DNA from 2 places in the Streptomyces kanamyceticus genome. Region 2 is predicted to be linked to the other one. Evidence: riboswitches for the same ligand, from Rfam matches in the RefSeq annotation. Region 2 holds a riboswitch; the other holds the start of a gene.
The links. Region 2 has a riboswitch for glycine ahead of gcvT (glycine cleavage system aminomethyltransferase GcvT). Riboswitches for the same ligand answer to the same signal wherever they lie in the genome.

Region 1 (7,426 bases), 5.3 Mb from region 2:
GTGAGGCGGGGACGCATGAGGGCCGCTGGTCAAGGGCATGAGGTTGCGGGGGGTCGGCGCACCGAAGGGGTGGTGCGTGGTGGAAACTGTTTGGTGGATACGGACGTTGTGAGGATGTCTGGTTCACCGATGAATACCGGTGTGTGCAATCAGGGTTCGTCCTGCCCCACGGGCGGGTCTGTTTCGGTCAAGGGGAATCGCCCGTGAAGTTGTTTGCGAAGTTGTTCGGCAAGAGCGCACGTGAGGACAGTGGCAATCCCGCCACCGCCCGGCACCGTGCCCCGCGCCATGGAGATGGTGAGGACCAGGGGGCCGAGCGCCCCATGTTCCGTGATCAGGTCGCTGGTCCAGGTGGTGACATTTCGGGTGGTCAGGGCGCGTCGTCTGTTGACCCTGCCGGTCCCGGCCGCATAGGTTTCGGAGAACCGTCAACCTCAAGTACGGGTGGAGGGTTCACTCCCGACCCGTACGCAACGAATGCCCGCGCGGGGCAGCCGCGGCAGGAGGATCCGTCCATGGCCCTGGTGTGTACGAGGTGCGGGAACCGGAATGCGGAGGCGAGCCGCTTCTGCTCCAACTGCGGTGCGCCGCTGCGGGCCGGGGCGACGCCCGAGCGGGCGTCCGAGACGACCTCGACGATCTCCATCTCCGGCCTTGAGGCCTACGACGCGGAGGTGACCGGGCAGAATCCGTCGCCCGCGCTGTCTCCGGAGGCGCAGGCCGCCGTCGACGCGCTGCCGTTGGGCTCGGCGCTCCTCGTGGTGCGTCGCGGTCCCAACTCGGGCAGTCGTTTCCTGCTCGACGGTGATCTGACCACGGCGGGGCGTCACCCGCAGAGCGACATCTTCCTCGACGACGTGACGGTGTCGCGTCGCCACGTGGAGTTCCGTCGCGTGCAGGACGGCTCCTTCACCGTCGCCGACGTGGGCAGTCTGAACGGCACGTACGTCAACCGGGAGCGGATCGACTCCGTCGCGCTGTCCAACGGCGATGAGGTCCAGATCGGTAAGTACCGACTGGTCTTCTACGCGAGCCAGCGGGGCATCTGACCCTCTTCCCGATCCGTCCGGGGGGACCCCCAGGGAAGGTCCATGCTGCAAACACCGAGGGGCGGTGCCGGTCACGGCACCGCCGCCGCGGACCGTCGGCTCATGAGCATCGGTACCGTGCTGAACGAGCTGCGGGACGAATTTCCCGAGGTCACCATCTCCAAGATCAGGTTCTTGGAGTCCGAGGGCCTCATCGAGCCGGAGCGCACGCCTTCGGGCTACCGGAAGTTCAGCCCGGAGGACGTCGAGCGGCTCGCTCACGTGCTGCGGATACAGCGGGACCACTATCTGCCGCTCAAGGTCATCCGGGAGTACCTCGACGCCCTGGAGCGCGGTGAGCGGGCTCCGCTGCCCTCTCTGGGGCGACAGCGGGACGCCGGTGACACCGAGGGTCAGGACGACGTCGAGGGGCCGACCGCCGCCCGCGTGGGGCGGGACGAGCTGCTGGCCGTCGCCGAGATCGACGAGGTCCAGCTCGACGAGTGGGAGACGTACGGGCTCGTCGCTCCGCTGCCGGACGGTGGCTATGACGCGGAGGCGATCACGGTCGCCTCGCTCGTCGTCGAGCTCGGCAGGTTCGGAATCGAGCCGCGGCACCTTCGCGCCATGAAGGCCGCCGCCGAGCGGGAGGCCGGGCTCGTCGACCAGCTCGTCGCGCCGCTGCGGCGGCATCGTAATCCGCAGACCAGGGCCCACGCCGAGGCCCGTACCAAAGAGCTGGTGGGTCTCACGGGGAAGCTGCACTCGGCGCTGGTGCAGACCGCGCTCGGGGTCAGACTGCCCTGATCCGAGGGGTGCTCAGCCACTACTCGGCGGGTGCCCGACTACCCAAACCTGCCAGCCACGTCCTAGGGTTGCTGTGTGAACGAGCTCGACGTCGTAGGTGTCCGGGTCGAAATGCCCTCCAACCAACCGATCGTGCTCCTGCGTGAAGTGGGAGGCGACCGCTACCTCCCCATCTGGATCGGACCGGGGGAGGCGACCGCGATCGCCTTCGCGCAGCAGGGCATGGCACCCGCACGACCGCTGACCCACGACCTGTTCAAGGACGTGCTGGAGGCGGTGGGCCAGGAGCTCTCCGAAGTGCGCATCACGGACCTCCGCGAAGGGGTCTTCTACGCGGAGCTGGTCTTCGCGAGCGGTGTCGAGGTGAGCGCGCGTCCTTCCGACGCCATAGCGCTCGCGCTGCGCACCGGGACCCCAATCTACGGAAGCGACGGTGTCCTCGACGACGCGGGCATCGCGATCCCGGACGAGCAGGAGGACGAGGTGGAGAAGTTCCGCGAGTTCCTCGACCAGATCTCGCCCGAGGACTTCGGTACCAACAGCCAGTGAGCCGCCTCCGGGCGGCCCGCGCCGGACCATTCGGCTAGCCTTTCCCGGCGGTGAGACACGGGAAACCACTCTCAGGGTGATTATCACTCGGCGTGCCTAGTGTGGCGATCGTTGACGAGCCCCTGGTGACTGCCTACCGTCGAGAAGGCAGGTCAAGGAGGGAGGTCGGCGTGAGAAGCAGCGGCGACGGTACGGCGGTGGGCGGTCCGTACCCGTTTCACAGCGGCGCGGCCGATCACTCTCCGAAACGGCCCATGGCGGTCCAGGGGAGCGGGGACGCGACGTCCGAGAACTCCGAGCAGATCGGGTATCGCGGTCCCACCGCGTGCGCGGCCGCCGGTATCACGTATCGACAGCTCGACTACTGGGCCCGCACGGGCCTGGTCGAGCCCAGCGTGCGGGCCGCGGGCGGGTCGGGGACCCAGCGGCTCTACAGCTTCAGGGACGTCGTCGTCCTGAAGATCGTGAAGCGGTTCCTCGACACCGGGGTGTCGCTGCAGAACATCCGCACCACGGTCCAGCACCTGCGGGAGCGCGGGTTCCGTGATCTCGAGCGGATGACGCTGATGAGCGACGGGGCCACGGTCTACGAATGCACCTCGCCCAGCGAGGTCCACGATCTGCTCCAGGGCGGTCAGGGCGTCTTCGGGATCGCCGTGGGCGTCGTCTGGCGGGACGTCGAGTCCGCGCTGTCCCAGCTGCACGGTGAGCGCATCGACACCGGGGAGACGCTCGTCGGGCACAACCCCGCCGACGAGCTCGCCAGGCGCCGCAACAGGGCCGTCTGAGAGCCTCCGCCCCGACGCCCGCCCTGACGCCGCTTCGCATGGCGCGAGGCGGCGTTGTCAGTGCCATAGGGCAGCATCGGGTGTGTGAGAAGCGCGCCGACGATTCTGCATCTGGACATGGATGCCTTCTACGCGTCCGCCGAGCAGGCCGCGAAGCCGAGCCTGCGCGGGAAGGCCGTGGTCGTGGGCGGCCTCGGGCCGCGCGGGGTGGTGGCCACCGCGTCGTACGAGGCGCGGCGGTTCGGGGTGCATTCGGCGATGCCGATGGGGCAGGCGCGGCGGCTCGCGCCGAACGCGGCGTACCTCGTGCCGCGCTTCGGTCTGTACCGGGAGGTCAGCGAGCAGGTGATGGGGCTCCTGCGGGAGCTGTCGCCGCTGGTGGAGCCGCTCAGCCTCGACGAGGCGTTCGTGGACCTGGAAGCGGGCGGCGTCGCCGATGACGAGGCCTCGGCCAGGGCCGTGGGGGAGCGGCTGCGGTCGGACATCAGGGCGGTGACGGGGCTGACCGGGTCGGTGGGGCTCGCGGTGTCCAAGATGCTCGCGAAGATCGCCTCGGAGGAGGCCAAGCCGGACGGGCTCCGGCTGATAGCGCCGGGGACGGAGCGGGCCCTGCTGGGACCGATGTCGGTGCGTACGCTGCCCGGGGTGGGCCCGGCCACCGGGGACCATCTGCGGCGGGCCGGGATCATGACGGTCGAGGAGATCGCGGAGGCCGGGGAGGACGAGCTCGTACGACTCCTCGGCAAGGCGCACGGCGGCTCGCTGTACGCGATGGCGCAGGCCCTTGACGAGCGGCCCGTGGTGGCGGAGCGGGACACCAAGTCGGTCAGCGTCGAGGACACGTACGACGTGGACATCCATGACCGGGTGCGGGTCCGTACGGAGGTCTCGCGGCTTGCCGAGCGGTGTGTGCAGCGGCTGCGGGCGGCGGGGCACTCGGGGCGGACCATCGTGCTGAAGGTGCGGCGGTTCGACTTCTCGACGCTGACGCGGTCCGAGACGCTGCGGGGGCCGACGGACGATCCCGGGGTGGTGCGGGAGGCCGCGGCGCGCCTGCTCGAGTCGGTGGACACCACGGGTGGGGTGCGGTTGCTGGGGGTGGGGGTCACGGGTCTCGCCGATTACACGCAGGAGGACCTGTTCGCGCAGGCACAGGCCGCTGAGGCCGCTGAGGCGGGGGAGGCTGCTGGTGCGGAGGGGGAGTCGGGGGCGGATGAGGCTGCCCCGGGTGAGCCGCGAGCGGAGGTCGTCGAGGAGCCGGTGGCGCCGGCCGAGCGGCGGTGGGCGGCGGGGCACGACGTGCGGCACGCCGAGTACGGGCACGGATGGGTGCAGGGGAGCGGTCTCGGGCGGGTGACCGTGCGCTTCGAGACGCCGGGGTCAGAGCCGGGACGGGTGCGGACGTTCAGGACCGACGACCTGGATCTCGAGCCCGCGGAGCCGTTGCCGCTGGTCGGAGTGGGGGTGCCGAGCGGGTGGGCCGAGCTGGCTCGGGGGTGTGGGGCGCCTGGGGGCCAGGAGTGACAGGAAGCCGAGGTGCGGGCTCGGGCTTGCGCGAAGCCGCGAAGCAGCGGTGCCGCGGTGCCGGTGCGGTGTGGGGCCGGGTCAGGACGTTTCTGAGCCTGCGATGTGGCCGAAGTCCTGGTCCTGCGGGGGTGACTGCGGGGGCGTGGTGTCCAGACCGTAGTGGTGGTAGAGCTGGAGTTCCTGTTCGGGGGAGAGGTGGCGGCCCACGCCGAAGTCGGGGGCGTCCTTGATCAGGGCGCGGTCGAACGGGATGCGCAGGGTGCCGTCGTCGATCAGTTCGCTCGGTTCCAGGGGGACGAAGGCGTCGCGGCTGAAGAGTCCGGTGCGTATGGCCGCCCACTCGGGGGCACCGGTCGCGTCGTCGAGGTAGACCTCGTCGATCGTGCCGATCTTCGCCCCGTTCCGGTCGAACGCCTTGCGGCCGATCAGGTTCCGCGGATCGATGTCGGTCTGCACGGGCCCTCCAGCTGGTCGAGGGGTGTCGAATATGGGCGTAACTCATCTTTAACCGCTCGTACTCACTACGAAAGAGCACTTCGGGGCAGGCGGCCACTCGAACGAACGGCCGTGGTCCTCGCTGGTAGGCTGGCGGCTGGCTGCTGACCCCGTGCGGGAGAGCTCTCCGGGAGGTGATTCCGGAGGCGCCGAAGGAGCAAATCCTCCCCGGAATCTCTCAGGCACCCGTACCGCATGGACGAGGTCACTCTGGAAAGCAGGGCGGGCGTCGGGCGGGCACGTTCGGAACCCTTCCTCACCGACGGTGAAAGCAGATCTGTCTCGGGACTCGACGGGTCTGTGAAGCTCTCAGGTTGAGATGACAGAGGGGGAGGCCGTCCGGGTACCCGCGCCGTGGTACCCCTCGCAGGTCGTGCAGACCAGGAGGCCTCCGCAATGACTGCCACCAATCGCATCCCGCTGTCCGAGCTCGAGCAGGGCATCCCCTTCGAGCAGCGGCACATAGGGCCCGATGCGGAAGCGCGGGCCAAGATGCTCGCCCAGGTCGGGTACGGCTCGCTCGACGAGCTGACGGCCGCCGCGGTGCCGGATGTGATCAAGAACGCCGAAGCGCTGAACCTGCCCGGTGCGCGCACCGAGGCCGAGGTGCTCGCCGAGCTGCGTTCGCTCGCCGACCGCAACCAGGTCCTCGATTCCATGATCGGGCTCGGCTACTACGGGACCTTCACCCCGCCGGTCATCCTGCGGAACGTGATGGAGAACCCGGCCTGGTACACCGCTTACACGCCGTACCAGCCGGAGATCTCGCAGGGCCGCCTCGAGGCGCTGCTCAACTTCCAGACCATGGTCGCCGAGCTGACGGGGCTCCCCACCTCAGGGGCCTCGCTCCTGGACGAGGGCACCGCCGCCGCCGAGGCCATGGCGCTCTCGCGGCGCATGGGCAAGGTCAAGAACGGTGTGTTCCTGGTCGACGCCGACGCGCTGCCGCAGACCATCGCCGTCATCCAGACCCGCGCCGAGCCGACCGGCGTCGAGATCGTCGTCGCCGATCTGAGCGAGGGCGTGCCCGCCGAGGTCGCCGAGCGCGGTGTGGTGGGCGTGCTGGTCCAGTACCCGGGCGCCTCCGGTGCCGTACGGGACATCAAGCCGCTGATCGACCAGGCGCACGAGCTCGGCGCGGTCGTCACCGTCGCCGCCGACCTGCTCGCGCTCACGCTGCTCACCTCGCCCGGCGAGCTCGGTGCCGACATCGCGGTCGGTACGACGCAGCGCTTCGGTGTGCCGATGGGCTTCGGCGGGCCGCACGCCGGTTACATGGCGGTGCGCGAGAAGTTCGCGCGCAGTCTGCCCGGGCGGCTCGTCGGCGTCTCCGTCGACGCCGACGGCAACAAGGCCTACCGGCTCGCGCTGCAGACCCGTGAGCAGCACATCCGCCGTGAGAAGGCCACCAGCAACATCTGTACCGCGCAGGTGCTGCTCGCGGTCATGGCCGGAATGTACGCGGTGTACCACGGGCCCGAGGGCCTCAAGTCGATCGCGCGGCGCACCCACCGGTACGCGACGCTGCTCGCCGCCGGGCTCACCGCGGGGGGTGTCGAGGTCGTGCACGGCGCGTACTTCGACACGCTGACCGTGCGTGTCGAGGGCAAGGCGGAGGAGCTCGTCTCCGCCGCCCGCGAAGGCGGCGTGAACATTCACCAGATCGACGCCGATCACGTCTCCCTCGCCTGTGACGAGACGACCACGCGCAAGCAACTGGCCGCCGTGTGGGGCGCCTTCGGTGTCGAGGCCGACGTCGACGCGCTCGACGCCGAGGCCGCGGACACGCTGCCCGGCGGCCTGCTGCGCGGTGACGACTACCTCGCGCACCCGGTCTTCCACCAGCACCGTTCCGAGACGTCGATGCTGCGCTACCTGCGCAAGCTGGCCGACCGTGACTACGCGCTCGACCGCGGCATGATCCCGCTGGGCTCCTGCACCATGAAGCTCAACGCGACCACCGAGATGGAGCCGGTCACCTGGCCCGAGTTCGGGCAGCTGCACCCCTTCGCGCCCGCCCAGCAGGCGCAGGGCTACCTCACGCTCATCCGTGAGCTGGAGGAGCGGCTCGCCGAGGTGACCGGATACGACAAGGTCTCGCTGCAGCCCAACGCCGGGTCGCAGGGCGAGCTCGCCGGGCTCCTCGCGGTGCGCGGCTACCACCGCGCCAACGGCGACGAGCAGCGCACCGTCTGCCTGATCCCGTCCTCCGCGCACGGCACGAACGCCGCG
Region 2 (7,426 bases):
CAGCACCGTGATGCCGCCGGCCAGGGCGACCTTGTCCCGCTTCAGGCGGTTCCAGGCGATCTGCTTGAGGGACCGACCCTCGACCTTCTTCACCCCTGCATCAACTGCGGGGGCGACGTCCTCGGTCGGGTCCGCGTCCGCAGGTGTGTCATGCAATGGTGCCGTCATCGTGGCAGGGACCCCTCTCAACCGGTGGTGACCGGCCCGCACTTGCCGCTGTAGCGACGTGATCAGTCCGTCGTACACAGGGGCGAAGGCCCCTTGGAGCGGGAGTCTTCATGCCCGTCGCGATCTGTTACCAGCCTTGGCGGTGAAAGGATGCGTAAACGTGATGCTGATCGAGGTGTTCCGTTATCCGGACGCGAGTGAACGAGGGTCGAACACGGGGCAGTTGGGGTGCAAGGCGGCACAGGAACCCATAGGGCCCCACCCGCATCAGAACGGACATCACGCCCGTTCTCGCTGATCAGTACCGCGATGTGTGGTGAGTGGCGCGGATCAGTACGGCGATGTGGCGCGGATCAGTACTGCGCGGGGTAGCCGTACCCACCGGCGGGCGCGGGAGCCGCCTGGGCCTCGCGGTCGTAGAACGGCCGGGCGTTCGCGCGCAGCCACATCGCGACCGGGTCGTCCTCGTCCGACATCGCGACGGTCGACACGGGAAGACCCTCGGGCACGGCCCCGATGGACTGCTGCATCATCGTGCGCACCGCGTCGACCGACGGCGGCGACGTGTCGTACACATCGAGGCCGATGGCCAGATATGGCGCACCGAGCGCGGGCTGCACCCAGGCCCTGCGCAGCGAGCGGACCGCGGGCGTGCGGTGCGCGTTCTGCGTCAACAAGGCGTAGAACTGAGGGATTTCGATGCTCGGCTCGGTCAGCCTCAGCGGCCCCGCGGGCAGCAGGTCCAGGCCGGAGGCGATACGGCGCAGATCCAGCCAGGGAATGCCGACGCCGCCGCCGGGGGCGTGCGGATTGAGCCAGAGGCCGTAGTGGTCGGGGTAGAGGGTGCGGGACACGTCGACGCCGCGCACCACCTCATAGCTGCGGTTCCAGCCACTCGCGGAGAGCTCCTGGGCGGAGGTCACACACGGTGCGTAACCGAGCCCCTCGATCTCCATGTTCCCGTACTGGGCGTCGGGGGATCCGGCCTGGCCGTGCCAGAGCAGCATCCACACCTGGTCGGCGGCGAGCGCGCGCAGCAGTGCCTCGTAGGCGTCGTAGCGCCCCGGCGTCACCTGGCGCAGCACCTGCTCGACCTGTCCCCCGAGGCTCGAACCAGCCCGTCCAGGGGAGACCCCATCGCCCGCGGCCGTGCCCGACGCACTCACCCGTAACCGCCCCTTCATGACGAAACCGACGAACCCCGTCGCCGGGCACCACTGTGCCCCGGCCGGGTCATGAAACCAGCTTAAGCGGCGATCCCGGCGCGGACTTGACGTACGTGGCCTCAGGCCGCGCGGTGATAAAAGGGCCGCACCCGCTCGCGCAGCCAGTCGCCCACCGGGTCCTGCGCCACGTCGAGCAGCACGAGGTTCACCGGCCACGGCGCGGGCGTCTGACCAAGAGCCCGAGCAAGGGCCTCCATCGGCAGGTCGCGCGCGTTGCCGTCCCAGGTGGACAGCTCGACGCCGATGAAGAGGGTCGGGTCGTCCGTCTCGACGTCGGCCAGGCAGCGGCGCGCCGTGAGCACCACGCCCGTCGCCTCGAACTCCCGGCCCGCCGCGGCCAGGAAGTCCACCGGGTCGTGCTGCCAGTCCGGCTCGTACAGACGTACCCGCCCGCCGCCCGCGGGCCCGTCCAGCGGGGTGCGTCCGGCGCGGCAGAGCTCGGCGACGGCCGCGGGCGGCAGCGGGACGCCGACGGTGCCGTCCGGGTTCAGGGCGATGCCCAGCTGCGGGGGAAGGCCGCGCGCGAACTCGACGGCGGGCGCCACGGTGTGGCCCATCCGGTCCGCCGCGTCGCCGAGGGCCTGGCGGAACTGCTGCTCGGAGCTGAAGACCGGGACGTACGCCTGGCCGTCGATCTCCAGCGTCGGCAGGTCGAGCGTGCCGTTCTCGGGGCCGCCGCCGTTCGGCAGCGGGATCCAGATCGGGCTGCGCCCGAGCACCTCGACGATGCGCCCGCCCGCGGAGGCCGCGGCGCCGAGGGAGGTCGCGAGCACCTCCTCCAGTTCGTTGCCCGGCCATCCGCCGTACGGATGGGCATGTGCCTGCGCCGGAAAGTCCATCTGTCCAACCCCTGCTCGCGACCGCTCTGCCTGCGGCTCGAACCCTATCCCCGACGGGCGGCGGGCTCAGCTGGGCTCAGCTCTCGAAGCCGATCCCCCGCAGCACTCCCGCGGCCCGCCGGTCCAGGAGCACCGCGGAGCCGCAGCCGCGCGGCAGGTCGCCGCGCTCGGCGGCGCCGACCAGGCGGCCGACCGTTCTGCGGTGCCGGGCGAAGGCGTACCGCGACACGCCGCGGCCGCGCGCCCGCTGGCCGTCGAGGGCGGTGTCGGCGGGCACGTCGAGGAGCAGCAGGTGCAGGGTCGTGCCGCGCCGCACGGCCTCGCGGGCGAGCCAGCGGCGCACCCACGCCTGGGTGCCGCAGTCGTGTACGACGACGCTCTCGCCGGAGCGCAGCACGCGGCGCAGGCCCGCGTAGTGCGCGAGGCGGACCAGGGGGCGGTAGACCGCGTACGGCAGCCGCCCCGGCATGCGGCGGGCCCAGCGGTCGCGGGTGTCCTGGGAGTCGACGCGCGGCCCTTCGACCGCCTGCCGCATCAGCGTCGACTTGCCGCCGCCCGGCAGTCCCGAGACGACGACCAGGTCGCCGGCGGCGAAGGTGAGGCGGTGCGGGCTGTGTCCTGCCCGCTGTCTGAGGTCCCTGACCACGGCGACCGGGAGCGGGACACAGCTCTCCCTGGCTGGGGCGATGGCCTGCTTGGGCAGCGCCACCCCCGTGGTCGTGGCGTAGACACTGGCCTTGCTGCGCACCGTGATCGGCCTCCCCATAGCGGTCACGTACTGCTTCCCCGGCAAGTGTAAAGAGAAGGTAATGCGGCACAAGAGCATTCCCGGGCCACGGCTCCCCCTCAGCAGGGTCGCGTGCAATGATGTGCCCGCCAACTCCATACCGGCCGTTTGAATCCGCGCGGGAGAGTTCCCAGCAGCCGTCGTACGACACGTTGACGACGTGCCGACGACGCACTGGGGCGCCGAAGGAGCAAGTCCCTCCCTTGAATCTCTCAGGCCCCGTACCGCGCGGGCGAGGCACATCTGAAAAGCGGACCGCTCCTGCGGTCCCACCCAAGGTGCAAGCCGGGTACCCCGCGTACGGGGACACTCCCGGCGAACCTCTCAGGTTCCGATGACAGATGGGGAGGATCGACCTCGCCCGTCATGCCCTGGGAGTTCCCTTCATGAGCACTGCCCCCCGTCTGACCGCCCTCGATGCCGCCCATCGCGCGCTCGGCGCGACCATGACCGACTTCGCGGGCTGGGACATGCCGCTGCGGTACGCCAGCGAGCGCGACGAGCACAACGCCGTGCGCACCAAGGCCGGTCTCTTCGACCTGTCGCACATGGGCGAGATCACCGTCACAGGCCCCGCGGCCGCGGACTTCCTGAACTTCGCGCTGGTCGGCAACATCGGCTCGGTCGGCCTCGGCCGGGCCCGCTACACCATGATCGTCGCCGCGGACGGCGGGATCCTGGACGACCTGATCGTCTACCGGCTCGGCGAGACCGAGTACATGGTGGTCGCCAACGCCTCCAACGCCCAGGTCGTCCTCGACGTGCTGAGCGACCGGGTCGCCCAGTTCGACGCCGAGGTCCGCGACGACCGCGACGCGTACGCGCTGCTCGCCGTCCAGGGCCCCGAGTCCTCCGGCATCCTGAAGTCGCTCACGGACGCCGACCTGGACGGGCTCAAGTACTACGCGGGCCTGCCCGGCACCGTCGCGGGCGTCCCCGCCCTGATCGCCCGCACGGGCTACACCGGCGAGGACGGCTTCGAGCTCTTCGTCTCCCCCGGCGACGCCGAGAAGCTGTGGAGCGCGCTGATGGAGGCGGGCACGCCCGTCGGCATGGTCCCCGCCGGGCTCTCCTGCCGCGACACGCTGCGCCTGGAGGCGGGCATGCCGCTGTACGGGCACGAGCTGACCGCCGCCCTCACGCCGTTCGACGCGGGCCTGGGCCGGGTCGTCAAGTTCGAGAAGACCTCGCAGTCCGACTCCTTCGTGGGGCGCGCGGCGCTCGCGGCCGCCGCCGAGCGCGCCGAGGCCGCCCCGCCGCGCAAGCTCGTGGGCCTGATCGCCGAGGGCCGCCGGGTGCCGCGCGCCGGGTTCTCCGTGGTCGCCGACGGCAAGGTCATCGGCGAGGTCACCTCGGGTGCCCCGTCCCCGACGCTGGGCAAGCCCATCGCCATCGCGTACGTCGACGCGGCGCACGCGGAGCCGGGCACGCGGGGTGTCGGCGTCGACATCCGCGGCACGCACGAGCCGTACGAGGTCGTGGCGCTGCCGTTCTACAAGCGTCAGAAGTAACGCTTCACGAGCGCCGGGGACAGCGCTCGCGGCCGCCGCGGCCTTCCCTCAGCTCCCCCGTTCATCAGCACTCCCCCGCGTACAGGAGAATTCAGGACATGAGCAACCCCCAGCAGCTGCGTTACAGCAAGGAGCACGAGTGGCTGTCGGCCACCGAGGACGGCGTGGCGGTCGTCGGCATCACGGAGCACGCGGCCAACGCGCTCGGTGACGTCGTCTTCGCCCAGCTCCCCGAGGTCGGCGACACCGTGACCGCGGGCGAGTCCTGCGGTGAGCTGGAGTCGACCAAGTCGGTCAGCGACCTGTACGCCCCGGTCACCGGCGAGATCGTCGCCGCCAACCAGGACGTCGTCGAGGACCCGTCGCTGGTCAACTCCGCCCCGTTCGAGGGCGGTTGGCTGTTCAAGGTGCGCATCACCGGCGAGCCGGACGACCTGCTCTCCGCCGATGAGTACACCGCCTTCACCGCCGGCTGACCCATACCGATAGGGATCGTGTGATGTCGCTTCTCAACACCCCTCTCCATGAGCTTGACCCGGACGTCGCCGCCGCCGTCGACGCCGAGCTCCACCGCCAGCAGTCCACCCTGGAAATGATCGCCTCGGAGAACTTCGCTCCGGTCGCCGTCATGGAGGCCCAGGGCACGGTCCTCACCAACAAGTACGCCGAGGGCTACCCCGGCCGCCGCTACTACGGCGGCTGCGAGCACGTCGACGTCGCCGAGCAGATCGCGATCGACCGGGTCAAGGAGCTGTTCGGCGCCGAGTACGCCAACGTCCAGCCGCACTCGGGCGCCTCCGCCAACCAGGCCGCCCTCTTCGCGATCGCCCAGCCCGGCGACACGATCCTCGGCCTGGACCTGGCGCACGGCGGCCACCTCACCCACGGCATGCGCCTGAACTTCTCCGGCAAGCAGTTCAACGTGGTCGCGTACCACGTGGACGAGGCCGGTCTGGTCGACATGGCCGAGGTCGAGCGCCTGGCCAAGGAGAACAGCCCCAAGGTGATCATCGCGGGCTGGTCCGCCTACCCGCGCCAGCTGGACTTCGCGGAGTTCCGCCGGATCGCCGACGAGGTCGGCGCGAAGCTGTGGGTCGACATGGCGCACTTCGCCGGGCTCGTCGCCGCGGGCCTGCACCCCAACCCGGTGCCGTACGCGGACGTGGTCACCTCCACCACGCACAAGACCCTCGGCGGCCCGCGCGGCGGCATCATCCTGGCCCGCAACAAGGACTTCGCGAAGAAGCTGAACTCCGCGGTCTTCCCGGGCTTCCAGGGCGGCCCTCTGGAGCACGTGATCGCGGCCAAGGCCGTCTCCTTCAAGGTCGCGGCGAGCGAGGAGTTCAAGGAGCGACAGGAGCGCACCCTGGACGGCGCCCGCATCCTGGCCGAGCGCCTGGTGCAGGACGACGCGAAGGCCGTCGGCGTCGGCGTGGCGTCCGGCGGCACGGACGTGCACCTGGTCCTGGTGGACCTGCGCGACTCCGAGCTCGACGGGCAGCAGGCCGAGGACCGCCTCCACGAGGTCGGCATCACGGTCAACCGCAACGCCGTCCCGAACGACCCGCGCCCCCCGATGGTCACGTCGGGCCTGCGGATCGGCACCCCCGCGCTCGCCACGCGCGGCTTCGACGCCGACGACTTCCGTGAGGTCGCCGACGTCATCGCCGAGGCCCTGAAGCCGGGCTTCGACGCGGAGGCCCTCAAGGCCCGGGTGACCGCTCTGGCCGACAAGCACCCGCTGTACCCCGGCCTGAAGTAGTTTCGTACGCTTTAGTTCGTACGTTCTTCCGGGGCACCGCGCACACTGGACACTGAGGACAGTGGGCGCGGTGCCCCGCACCACGTCTCGCGCCCGGCACCACCCGTGCTGTCCGTTCTTCTGCACCACCCGTACCTCTGCACCACCCGGCAGACAACGGCGTCTACCAACCACCATTGGAGTTTCCCGTGGCCATCTCGGTCTTCGACCTGTTCTCGATCGGCATCGGCCCGTCCAGCTCCCACACGGTCGGTCCGATGCGCGCTGCCCGCATGTTCGCGAGCCGCCTCAAGAACGAGGGCCTGATGGCCCACACCACCGCGATACGAGCCGAGCTGTACGGCTCGCTCGGCGCCACCGGGCACGGGCACGGCACCCCCAAGGCCGTCCTGCTCGGCCTGGAGGGCGAGTCGCCGCGCACGGTGAACGTGGAGTCGGCCGACGACCGCGTCGAGGAGATCAAGTCGACCGGCAAGCTGAACCTGCTCGGCATGCACGAGATCGCCTTCGACTTCGACGAGGACCTGATCCTGCACCGCCGCAAGGCGCTGCCGTACCACGCCAACGGCATGACGATCTTCGCGTACGGCCATGACGGCGCGCCCGTCCTGGAGAAGACGTACTACTCGGTGGGCGGCGGCTTCGTCGTCGACGAGGACGCCGTCGCGGGCGAGAACCCGATCGTCCCCGACGACACGGTGCTGAAGCACCCCTTCCGCACCGGTGACGAGCTCCTGCGCCTGGCCTCCGACACCGGCCTCTCCATCTCCGCGCTGATGCTGGAGAACGAGAAGGCGTGGCGCACCGAGGAAGAGATCCGGGCGGGCCTCCTCGACATCTGGGGCGTCATGCAGGCGTGCGTGTCCCGCGGCATGTCCCGCGAGGGCATCCTGCCCGGCGGCCTCAAGGTCCGCCGCCGCGCGGCCAACTCGGCGCGCCAGCTGCGCGCCGAGGGCGACCCGCAGGCCCGCGCCATGGAGTGGATCACGCTCTACGCGATGGCCGTGAACGAGGAGAACGCCGCGGGCGGCCGCGTGGTCACCGCCCCCACGAACGGCGCGGCGGGCATCATCCCCGCCGTCCTGCACTACTACATGAACTTCGTGCCCGGCGCCGACGAGGAGGGCGTGGTC

Region 1: linked by a shared signal. The riboswitch ahead of gcvP (aminomethyl-transferring glycine dehydrogenase) and the one ahead of gcvT (glycine cleavage system aminomethyltransferase GcvT) in region 2 are both predicted to bind glycine.

The regions. Positions count from the first base shown of each region.
Region 1 covers NZ_CP023699.1:8,550,053-8,557,478, forward strand. The annotation lists gene CP970_RS37150 (DUF881 domain-containing protein) at 1-4, shown strand, start outside; gene CP970_RS37155 (FHA domain-containing protein) at 87-1,049, shown strand; gene ftsR (transcriptional regulator FtsR) at 1,092-1,835, shown strand; gene CP970_RS37165 (bifunctional nuclease family protein) at 1,911-2,384, shown strand; gene CP970_RS37170 (MerR family transcriptional regulator) at 2,555-3,172, shown strand; gene CP970_RS37175 (DNA polymerase IV) at 3,257-4,696, shown strand; gene CP970_RS37180 (PRC-barrel domain-containing protein) at 4,778-5,155, opposite strand; glycine riboswitch at 5,300-5,398, shown strand; gene gcvP (aminomethyl-transferring glycine dehydrogenase) at 5,591-7,426, shown strand, end outside.
Region 2 covers NZ_CP023699.1:3,203,108-3,210,533, forward strand. The annotation lists gene CP970_RS12840 (ABC transporter permease) at 1-168, opposite strand, end outside; gene CP970_RS12845 (enhanced serine sensitivity protein SseB C-terminal domain-containing protein) at 522-1,334, opposite strand; gene CP970_RS12850 (enhanced serine sensitivity protein SseB) at 1,454-2,233, opposite strand; gene CP970_RS12855 (AAA family ATPase) at 2,310-2,999, opposite strand; glycine riboswitch at 3,130-3,257, shown strand; glycine riboswitch at 3,258-3,371, shown strand; gene gcvT (glycine cleavage system aminomethyltransferase GcvT) at 3,407-4,531, shown strand; gene gcvH (glycine cleavage system protein GcvH) at 4,630-5,007, shown strand; gene glyA (serine hydroxymethyltransferase) at 5,031-6,293, shown strand; gene CP970_RS12875 (L-serine ammonia-lyase) at 6,482-7,426, shown strand, end outside.